Regions from separate parts of the Listeria farberi genome, predicted to be linked through region 2. Evidence: predicted binding sites of a transcription regulator. Region 2 holds the regulator's gene; each other region holds the start of a gene.
The links. Region 2 encodes Rex, which represses fermentation and respiration genes when NADH is low (regulators of the CRP and FNR family bind a similar motif). Its sites were predicted from a motif close to TTGTGAAATATTTCACAA; they were not measured.

Region 1: the regulator Rex is predicted to act here: its motif matches at 2,287-2,304, upstream of qoxA (cytochrome aa3 quinol oxidase subunit II).
Region 3: the regulator Rex is predicted to act here: its motif matches at 1,483-1,500, upstream of HCB38_RS00700 (flavocytochrome c).

What each region holds. Positions count from the first base shown of each region.
Region 1 is NZ_JAARZL010000003.1:126,452-129,670, reverse strand. It holds gene qoxB (cytochrome aa3 quinol oxidase subunit I) at 1-925, opposite strand, end outside; gene qoxA (cytochrome aa3 quinol oxidase subunit II) at 942-2,048, opposite strand; gene HCB38_RS09965 (phosphomevalonate kinase) at 2,392-3,219, opposite strand, start outside.
Region 2 is NZ_JAARZL010000002.1:62,601-65,819, reverse strand. It holds gene HCB38_RS07925 (CPBP family intramembrane glutamic endopeptidase) at 90-776, shown strand; partial or broken gene HCB38_RS07920 (DUF4305 domain-containing protein) at 778-982, shown strand; gene HCB38_RS07915 (redox-sensing transcriptional repressor Rex) at 1,009-1,656, opposite strand; gene HCB38_RS07910 (ABC-F family ATP-binding cassette domain-containing protein) at 1,967-3,219, shown strand, end outside.
Region 3 is NZ_JAARZL010000001.1:147,557-150,775, reverse strand. It holds gene HCB38_RS00700 (flavocytochrome c) at 1-1,435, opposite strand, end outside; gene HCB38_RS00695 (class I adenylate-forming enzyme family protein) at 1,672-3,198, shown strand.

The DNA.
Region 1 (3,219 bases), on a different contig from region 2:
TTGCCGGATAACCGAATAATTTTTTCCTGGAGAACGTAGAGATAATTTCTGAGAAAATACCGAAAGCTGGCAAAATAACAATATAAACTTCCGGATGTCCCCAAACCCAGAACAAGTTGGCCCACATCATTGGGAGCCCGCCATTCGTGAGCGTGAAGAATGCTGTCCCAAACAATCGGTCAAATGACATTAATGCAAGCGCTATTGTTAAAACTGGGAAAGCAAAAATAATAATCAAACTTGTAATTAATGAAGACCAAGTAAACATTGGCATTTTCATCAACGTCATACCTTTTGTACGCATTCGTAAAATCGTGACGAAAAAGTTAATCCCCGTCATCAGCGTACCAATACCAGCGATTTGAACACCTAGAAGATAGAAGTTAATTCCATATCCAGCGCTAAAATCTGTCGCAAGTGGCGCATAGTTTGTCCAACCAGCATCTGGCGAACCACCAATTACGAATGATAAGTTAAATAGCATCGCTCCCATAAAGAACGTCCAAAAACTCAAGTTATTTAAAAATGGAAATGCTACATCGCGCGCACCAATTTGAAGTGGTACTGCAATGTTCATCAATCCGATAATAAACGGCATCGCCATAAATAAAATCATAATCGTTCCATGTGTAGAAAATACTTCATTGTAATGCTGTGCGTCTAAAAATTTCATGTCCGGTAAAGCGAGCTGGGTACGCATCATTAGCGCATCCACACCACCACGGAAAAACATTAAGACAGCAGCAAGCAAGTACATAATACCAATTTTTTTATGATCAACGGAAGAAATCCACTCTTTCATGAGCCACTTCCATTTTTTTGTATAAGTTAGTAACGCAACAACACCAATACTTACCAGTACGATAGATATCTGTGCACCTAAAATCATTGGGTCGCCAGTTACGATAAACTCATTCCATTTCATGTCTTATGTCCCCCCTTTAGTTCCCTGCGTCATCCGATTCTTTTTTATTAAATTCATTTGTTTGAATATCTTCTTCCATTTTCTTCATTTCGTCTTCGCGGTGTTTGTCCTCATGGTAACCTTCGCCGTTTTTAATAATTTGTGGCTTCATATCATGTCGCTCAAATTGTGGATTAGTTACTGTAACAGGACGAACTGGAAGCATAGGTTCATCAGAAATGGTTGATTTTGTGTTTGGATTATGTGGATTTGTCATCTCATAACCAAAACGTTTGTAGGCATAGAAAACATACTCTGGATCAGCTGCTACATCAACAAATGCTAAATGCGTACCAGAATAAGTTTTTTTCTTAGAGCTTCCAGGAATTAAAAGACGATCATATATGTCTTGTGTAATAACTGGTGAGCTTGCTTTCGTTTCTTTTGCCCATTTTTTAAAATCTTTTTCAGATTGAGCTATTACATCAAAGCGTTGATCCGCAAAACCTTCACCGTTGAAGTTTGCGTTACGACCTTTATACGTACCAACTTCATCTGCTTGTAAATACAAACTCATTGTCATTCCTGACATCGCATATTTTTGTCCACCTAATTGTGGTACCCAAAAACTTGTCATCGTATCTGCAGAAGTTAATTTGAATAATACAGGACGGTCTGTTGGAATGTTTACATAGTTCACTGTTTCAATTGACTCATCTGGATAACTAAAAATCCATTTCCAGTCTGCACTTGTCGCATAAATAACAATTGGATCTTTATGCGAAGTCACTTTAGGCGCTTCTTCTCCTGCATAAATTGTTTTTACAGTTGGAATAGCTAGAGCAATAACGATAGCAACTGGAATCAATGTCCAAAAAATTTCTAGTTTTTTACTACCATGCATATCTGGCTCATAGTTTGAAATGTCTTTCCGTTCGCGGTATTTAACCAACATAATCGTAAATAATACAAAAATCGTCAAAACAATAACCAGCATAAATATAATCGAATAAATTATTAAGTCCGACTGACCTTTAGCAACTGGCCCTTTTGGATTAAGTACCGTCAAGTCACCACAACCACTTATAAGGCCGGTAACCCCAAGTAGTGCCGTAAGCAGCAAAGATTTAAGTACCTTTGACACCCGAATCCCCTCTTTTCCTTTTGATGTTTTCTAATGTGTATTTTTGCGCAAAAATACCATTACCGGAGTGCTGAAAGAAGCTTGTTAGAACTCCTATGTAATTGAAAAAATGCTTTTTCTATGTGATTCTTTTAAAAAGCTCACAAACTTTTTCTGAATTGATTAGCATTTTCAGAATCACTATGTTCATACTCTAACTCATTATATCTGATTTAATACCTTAGTTCAAAAACCTGATATATTAAATATTTCACAAACTTTTATTCTGTTCACTATTCCCTTGATTGTGAAATTTAAAACAAAAAAAGCAACAAACAATTTATCTTAGTTTGTTGCTTAAATTTTATTCAGTAATTTGTACTCTCCCCGTATGGAAAGGTAAATGCTTAATACCAAGTTTTTCCCACTCATTTACGAGTTTTTCGGCTAGTTCTTTCGTTTTCGAGAAAGCTATTCCGCAGTCGCCGCCACCAGAGCCAGATGATTTTCCTGCACCACCCATGTTTTCGGCTGAGTCCGCTAGTTCTTTTAATAAGCTGGTTTCAATATTTACGCCAGCTTTTGTTCCGAGTTCTTGGAGAATGCGACGATTTTCTTTAATAGATGAATAAAGCAATTCCTCATCTTTCGTATGGAAAGCTTGAATTATTTGCTTCATAATCTCATTATTTCTAGTTAAAAAATGTTGATAATTCTTGCTATCTTCTTGCTTAAATGCATGAATTTGCGAAACTAGTTTTCCGGTACTTACAGGTGTGCCCGTCCAACCTACAGAAAAAGTCGGTACTGGTTCTTCTAATGTTTCGATTTGAAGCATTGGCCACGGTTCTTTCATAAACCATTCGAGCGATTTATAAGCTAAACGATGCTTCACCCACTCCTGATCAAACGTGGTATAAGCAATCCAGCCACCATACATACAAGAAGCAATATCACCACAAGAACCATTACCTTGCACGACTAGATGCGAAAGGGCAGCTAGTTTGAATTTTTTAAGCATTGATATTTCTGGATAAAATTTCGTCATTAGTGCGTTGATTACAGCAACTGTTGCCGCTGCGCTTGAACCTAGTCCATATTTTGCGCCAGAATGGTCGATTAACTCTGTTTCAATAACCATTTTCACAGGAGTTAGCTCGATTCCTTCTGATTTTAGAAAAGTTGTCGCGAT
Region 2 (3,219 bases):
AGCTAGATAACGAGTACAATAAGGAGAGCTATTTCCGCTTGCTCGAAGGAATTTAGCCGAAGTTTGTTTTTAGAAAGGATGCGTATTTTTTGGCTAAACGTTATATTACAATTGTATTAGTTTATTTATTATTATTATTTTCTGCGTCTGTTGGGATTCCAGTTGTTCAACATCTTTTACTTAGTACGACATCCCTTTCTCAAGAAGATGCTGCATCGTATGGAATGGTTATTTGGTCGATATTCTCTAATCTATTATCACTTGCGATTATTATTCCGATGCTCTACAGGAAACCGAAAGAAAATAAAATAGAACTTGGAGAAAAAACGAAACCGCTTCTGAGTATTGTTTGGATTATTGGAGGTGTCATTGGATTATACGTGGCACAAATTATTTGTAGTATTATTATTACAATGATTTCTGGGGATTTAAGTAATTCTGCAAATACGGAATTACTAGTTGATTTAACTAGATCAGCACCTATCTTCTTGATTTTCATTTCTGTTCTTGGGCCAATTTTAGAAGAGCTTGTCTTTAGAAAAGTAGTTTTTGGTGGACTAAGTAATGTGATGAATATTCATGTAGCTGCGGTTATTAGTTCGCTTTTCTTTGGATTACTTCACGGAGATATCTCCTTTTTACTTACTTATTTTGTTATCGGGCTAATTCTTTGTTTTCTTTATACGAAAACGAAACGAATTGCCGTTTCGATGGGTGCACATATTTTAATGAATACCATTGTTTTGCTCGTGAGTCTTGGAATCATTGGAGGATAATATGAAAAATTCATTGATAAAGCAAAGTTTTCTTTATTTTGCGCTTGGTCTTGTATTTGTCTATTTCGTTATTGTTCGAGTGGCTGAGTATGGTTATGACCTTGTTGCCTATATACTCATACTAATGATGTTAATTGATTTTGGTATTGGTATTGGCCTTATTATCACTGGGCTTAAAAGACGTAAAAAAAACCTGTAGAAAGTAAGTGTTGCTTACCTTCTACAGGTTTTTTTATTCTGTTTTCGCTGGATAGTTTTCTAGGAAATAGATTAACGTTTGTAATTCTGTTGTAAGATCGATATGGTGTACACGAACTTGTTTTGGAACGCTAATACGAGCTGGTGTAAAGTTTAGAATACCTTTCACATCTGCTTCGATTAAACGATCTACTGTTACTTGAGCTTCATCAGCTGGAACTGTCAAAATAACTACTTCCACACCATTTTCACGAACAATTTCTTCCATATCATTTAAGTGATAAATTGGAATGTCTTGTTGAACACTACCTACTTTCGCTGGATCCACATCAAATGCAGCAACGATTTTGATATTATTATTTTTCATGAAATTATAATGTAATAATGCTGTACCAAGGTTACCTACCCCAATTAGTGCAACATTTGTCTGTTTGTCTTGACTAAGTGTTTTACTGAAAAAGTCGAGTATGTAAGAAACGTTATACCCGTATCCTTTCTTACCTAAAGCGCCAAAGTACGAAAAATCACGTCGTATAGTCGCTGAATCAACTTTCACCGCTTCACTTAATTCCGCAGATGATACTCGTTCCTTACCTGATTCATCTAGGTATTTCAAGTAACGATGATATAATGGTAAGCGTTTTGCTGTCGCTTGTGGAATTTTTGTTGTTTCCTCCATCATGCCTTCTGTCCCTTCTTCTTTTAAATTTTTTCTGAAGTTGAAGCTGTTGTGAACTGTACTTCCTTTCACATGCTTGCTTATATACTATAAACATTTCACAAGGAATGCACAAACTTTTTGCTCATGATTTTCAAGCAATAGTTTGTCCTGCAAAATATCTAGTGTTTTCCTTCTTTTCCATTCTACGCTAAAATCACAAATAATGCGAGTGTTTTCACAATCTATCTTCTACGTGAAGCTTTTCTTCTCTCATTGCGATTACTTGGCTTTTAAGATAAACTAGTAAGGAGAACGTTCGAGGAGAGAGATTATGATATTATTACAAGTTCAGCAAATTTCTAAATTCTTCGGTGCAGAAGTTATTTTAGATAATATTAAATTAGAAGTAAAAACAGGCGACCGCATTGCCCTAGTTGGTCGAAATGGTGCAGGTAAATCTACCTTACTTAAAATTATCGCTGGAAAAATGAGTTATGATAGCGGAACTATTTCCAAACCTAAAAGTGTCGAAATCGGCTATTTGGCTCAAAATACCGGCCTTGAATCCACGAAAACCATTTGGAATGAAATGTTAAGTGTTTTTGATTCGCTTAGAAAAATGGAAGCAGATTTACGCAAAATGGAGCTCCGTCTCGGGGAACCTGAGCTTTATAATAATCCGGAAAAATATCAAGCATTGATGACCGATTATGATACCTTACAACATACTTTTAAAGAAGTTGGCGGGTATACGTATGAAGCAGAAATACGCTCCGTTTTAAACGGTTTGCGCTTTTATCCAGAAGATTATGAAGTAGAAATTGCCTCACTCAGTGGTGGGCAAAAAACAAGGCTTGCACTGGCTAAGTTATTACTCGCGAAACAGGATATTCTTGTTCTCGATGAACCGACAAACCATTTAGATATTGAAACATTAGCTTGGCTAGAAACCTATTTGCAAAACTATCATGGTTCTTTACTTATCGTTTCTCATGACCGCTATTTCTTAGATAAAGTCGTTAACCAAGTATACGAAATTAGTCGCACAAAAATTGATCACTATAAAGGAAATTACAGTTCATTTGTTAGTCAAAAACAAGCAAAACTAGAACAGATGTGGAAAGAATTCGATAAACAACAAAAACAAATTTCTAAGCTAGAAGATTTTGTCGCAAGAAATATCGTTCGTGCTTCTACAACGAAACGAGCTCAAAGTAGAAGAAAACAATTGGAAAAAATGGATGTACTCGCTCGACCTCAAGGCGATGAAAAAGCGGCTCATTTTGGCTTCCAATTTGAAAAGCAAACTGGTAAAGATGTTTTAATGGTAGATGAATTAAGTATTGGTTACACAAAAGACAAGCGCATTGCTTCCAATCTAACGTTCGAAATGAAACGTCAAGATAGTCTAGCGCTCGTTGGTCCAAACGGAATCGGTAAATCTACCCTTCTTAAAACACTCATTCGCGATATTCCAGCTCTTAGCGGTGAATTCCATTTTGGAGCAGGTGTCAAAATCGGTTACTATGACCAAGAACAAGCCAAACTAACATCAAATAAAACCGTTCTAATGGAGCTATGGGA
Region 3 (3,219 bases), on a different contig from region 2:
GGTTTTCACCGTGTAAGCCACCAGTTACTTCTCCCGCAGCAAATAGGCCTGTGATTGGTTTACCGTCTTTGTCTAAAACTTCTGTATTTGTATTGATTTTTACGCCACCCATTGTGTAATGAATTCCTGGGCCGATTTTGATTGCGTAGTATGGAGCTTTGGATAAATCATTATCCATTGCGGTTGTTCTACCAAATGCTTCGTCTTTTTTGTTTTTAACGCTTGCATTCCAAGTGTCTAATGTTTTCGTTAGTTCTTCTTTTGGAACATTGATTTTGCCAGCTAATTCATCAATTGTTTTACCTTCTTCAACAAAGCCCATTTCTTCGTATTGCGCGATTGCCTTTACGCGATCTTTTACGCCTGAATCGAATATTAGGTATGCGGATTTTTCTGGTAATTTATTGATAGAAGCAGTTACGTTATCACGTGTGTCTAATTCGTTTCCGAAACGTTTACCTTCTTGAGAAACTAAAATCGCACCTTCACCGCGGACAGCTTCACCGATAAGGTAAGATTTTTCTTGTTGAACGGTTGGGTGAACTTGAATTTGGTCCATATCTACAGTTGTTCCGCCAAGTTTTTCAATCATTTTAATACCGTCGCCAGTACTTCCTTCTTGGTTCGTTGTTACGTATCCTTTTAAGTCTGGACGTTCTTTTTCAATCATATCTTTATTAGCACCGTAACCACCAGTTGTAACAACTACTGCATCCGAGCTAATGGTTTTTTCGTCTTTATTGTTTAGTTTTACTTTCACGCCAGTTACTTTTCCGTCTTTTTGTGTGATTTCTTTTACGTCTGCGTTAACGAAAACTGGGATTTTTTGTTCTTGCACATTTTTTAGTAAACCGTCTACTAAGTATTTACCAACAGCTGAGCCATCTTCAGGACGATGCGTACGTTTTTCGCTCATTCCGCCTGTGATAGTTAAGTTATTTAATTTAATATTCATAGAGTCTAACCAATCAATTGCACTAGCGGAGTTATCTACGAAGAAACGAAGCATTGCTTTGTCGTTAGTTCCGTGACCGCCTTTTAATGTTTCTTCATAAAACTTGTCGTTGCTATCATTAATTCCTTGTTCTTTTTGGAATTTAGTTTCAGAGGCATTCATACCAGAAGAGGCTTTCATTGTGTTTCCACCTGCTAGTGGCATTTTTTCAAGAATTACTGGGTTCATACCTTTCGCTTTTGCTTCTAGTGCTGCTGACATTCCCGCGCCACCTGCACCAACGATAACAATATCGTATTTATCTTTTAATTCGGATGGATCTGTGTAGCTTGTTTTTGATGCTCCAGATGTTACTTCTGTTTTTTCTTTTTCTTTTGTTTTTGCCGAGTCACTTTTACTTGTGTTATTACTGCCACAACCTGCGATGATTAGTGCAAGTGATAGTAGCATAATGAGAGTTGTAGCTAACCTTTTTTTCATGTTTTTTACCTCCACTTTTTTTAAAAAATTTCCCTTTGCCAAACAGTTTGTGATTATATTAACATATTATAACATTAATTGAGACTTCTTTATAGGGTATCTGTAGGATTTCTTGAATTAAGAAAACAAGGAATTTACAGTTTTTTTAAATGACGAAAATGTTTTTAGTAACCACTCCTCATTATTTCGACAAAGTGATATAATAGCAACATCAAATATTAAAGGAGCATCGCCATATGACGATAAAAAAGTATGAACCGCTTAATCTTTATTCAAACTTCAAAAAATCTGCTGAATGCTATCCAGAAATGCCCATCCATTTTGATGAAGAACTTGTTACTTTTCCTGAATTAGGTCTTCACACCACTTACAAAAAATGCGAAGAAGCTATCATCCAAAAAGCAGCTCATCTACATAGATTTGGTGTGCGTAAAGAAGAAAAAGTAATTGTTTATAAATCTGCCAAATTCGATTCTTATATTTTAGCAGTTGCGATTTCTTATATTGGTGCTGTACCAATTATGGTTTCCCCACACCTTCCAGCGTCCACTATTGATATTTTTGTAAATCGCCTTGATCAACCTTGGTTACTTTTTGATTCCGAGACTTCGGAGAAAAGCCATCAATTAAACAATTTGCCAGACGATAGATTGATCAACGCTGAACAATTATTCAAAGCCCCACTAGACGGCTATAGTTGTGAGCAAGAGGAATTACCAAAAGACACGATTGCTTACATGACGCATACTTCCGGGACAACGGGTGTACCAAAATTAATTGCCCATTCCGCGAATTCGATGGGTTGGAGAACGAAATACCAACGACGCATTCTCAATTTCATCAAACCAAGAGGACTTGTAGCTTTCCATATCTCACCTGTTCATTCTCGGTTTAACATTGGCGTTTCATCCTTGATGTCGCTTGGTTTCCCGCTGCTACCAATTGCTAATCCTTCCAAAGCGAATGTGGAAAAAGTACTACGTGAATATAAACCATATGTGCTTGAAACCCATCCAAACCATTTTGTACAATGGGCTTCCCTTGCTCGTGAAAAACCGGATGTTTTCCAAAGCATTAAATTTTATCATTCTACATTTGATGCGATTAACAAAGAAACTATGGCGGTTTTCCTTCGTACTTCTGAATATAAAAAACCGATTTTCTTACAAATTTATGGGCAAAGTGAATGTGGTCCGATGATTTTACGTGGTCATACACTGCAATCCATCGAAACGCTAAATGCGCGTGATATGGGAATCGGGGTTCCTGGTTTAACAGAAGTTCGGATTGTGGACCAAGATGGTAATCCAGTTCCAGCTGGTGTTAGTGGCAATATCCAAATGCTTTCCAAAGGTCGCGCGCTTACTTATTATAAAGAAGAAGCTCGTTTTGAAGAAAATGTGTACGGACCATGGTGGGACAGCGGTGATTACGGTATGAAAGATGAACAAGGTAGGTTGTTCTTGCAGGACAGGCAAGTGGATTTAGTCGAAACAATCGATAGCACGCTTGCAATTGAAGATAAACTGCTTGATACACTCACTTTCTTAGATGAAGTAGTTATTATCCGTGGTGAAGGCGGTAGCCCGCAACCAATTATCGCTGTTCATGATGATAAAGAAATGAACTGGGATGCATGGTGGAAAGCTATTTCTGATTTACCACATATGAACGAACCAATTGTGATGAAATATGATGATATACCGCGCACTGCAACGATGAAAGTACAGCGTTTGCAGATGGAACGAGAATTTAAAAAATAAGTGTCAAAAAAGGCAACTGCA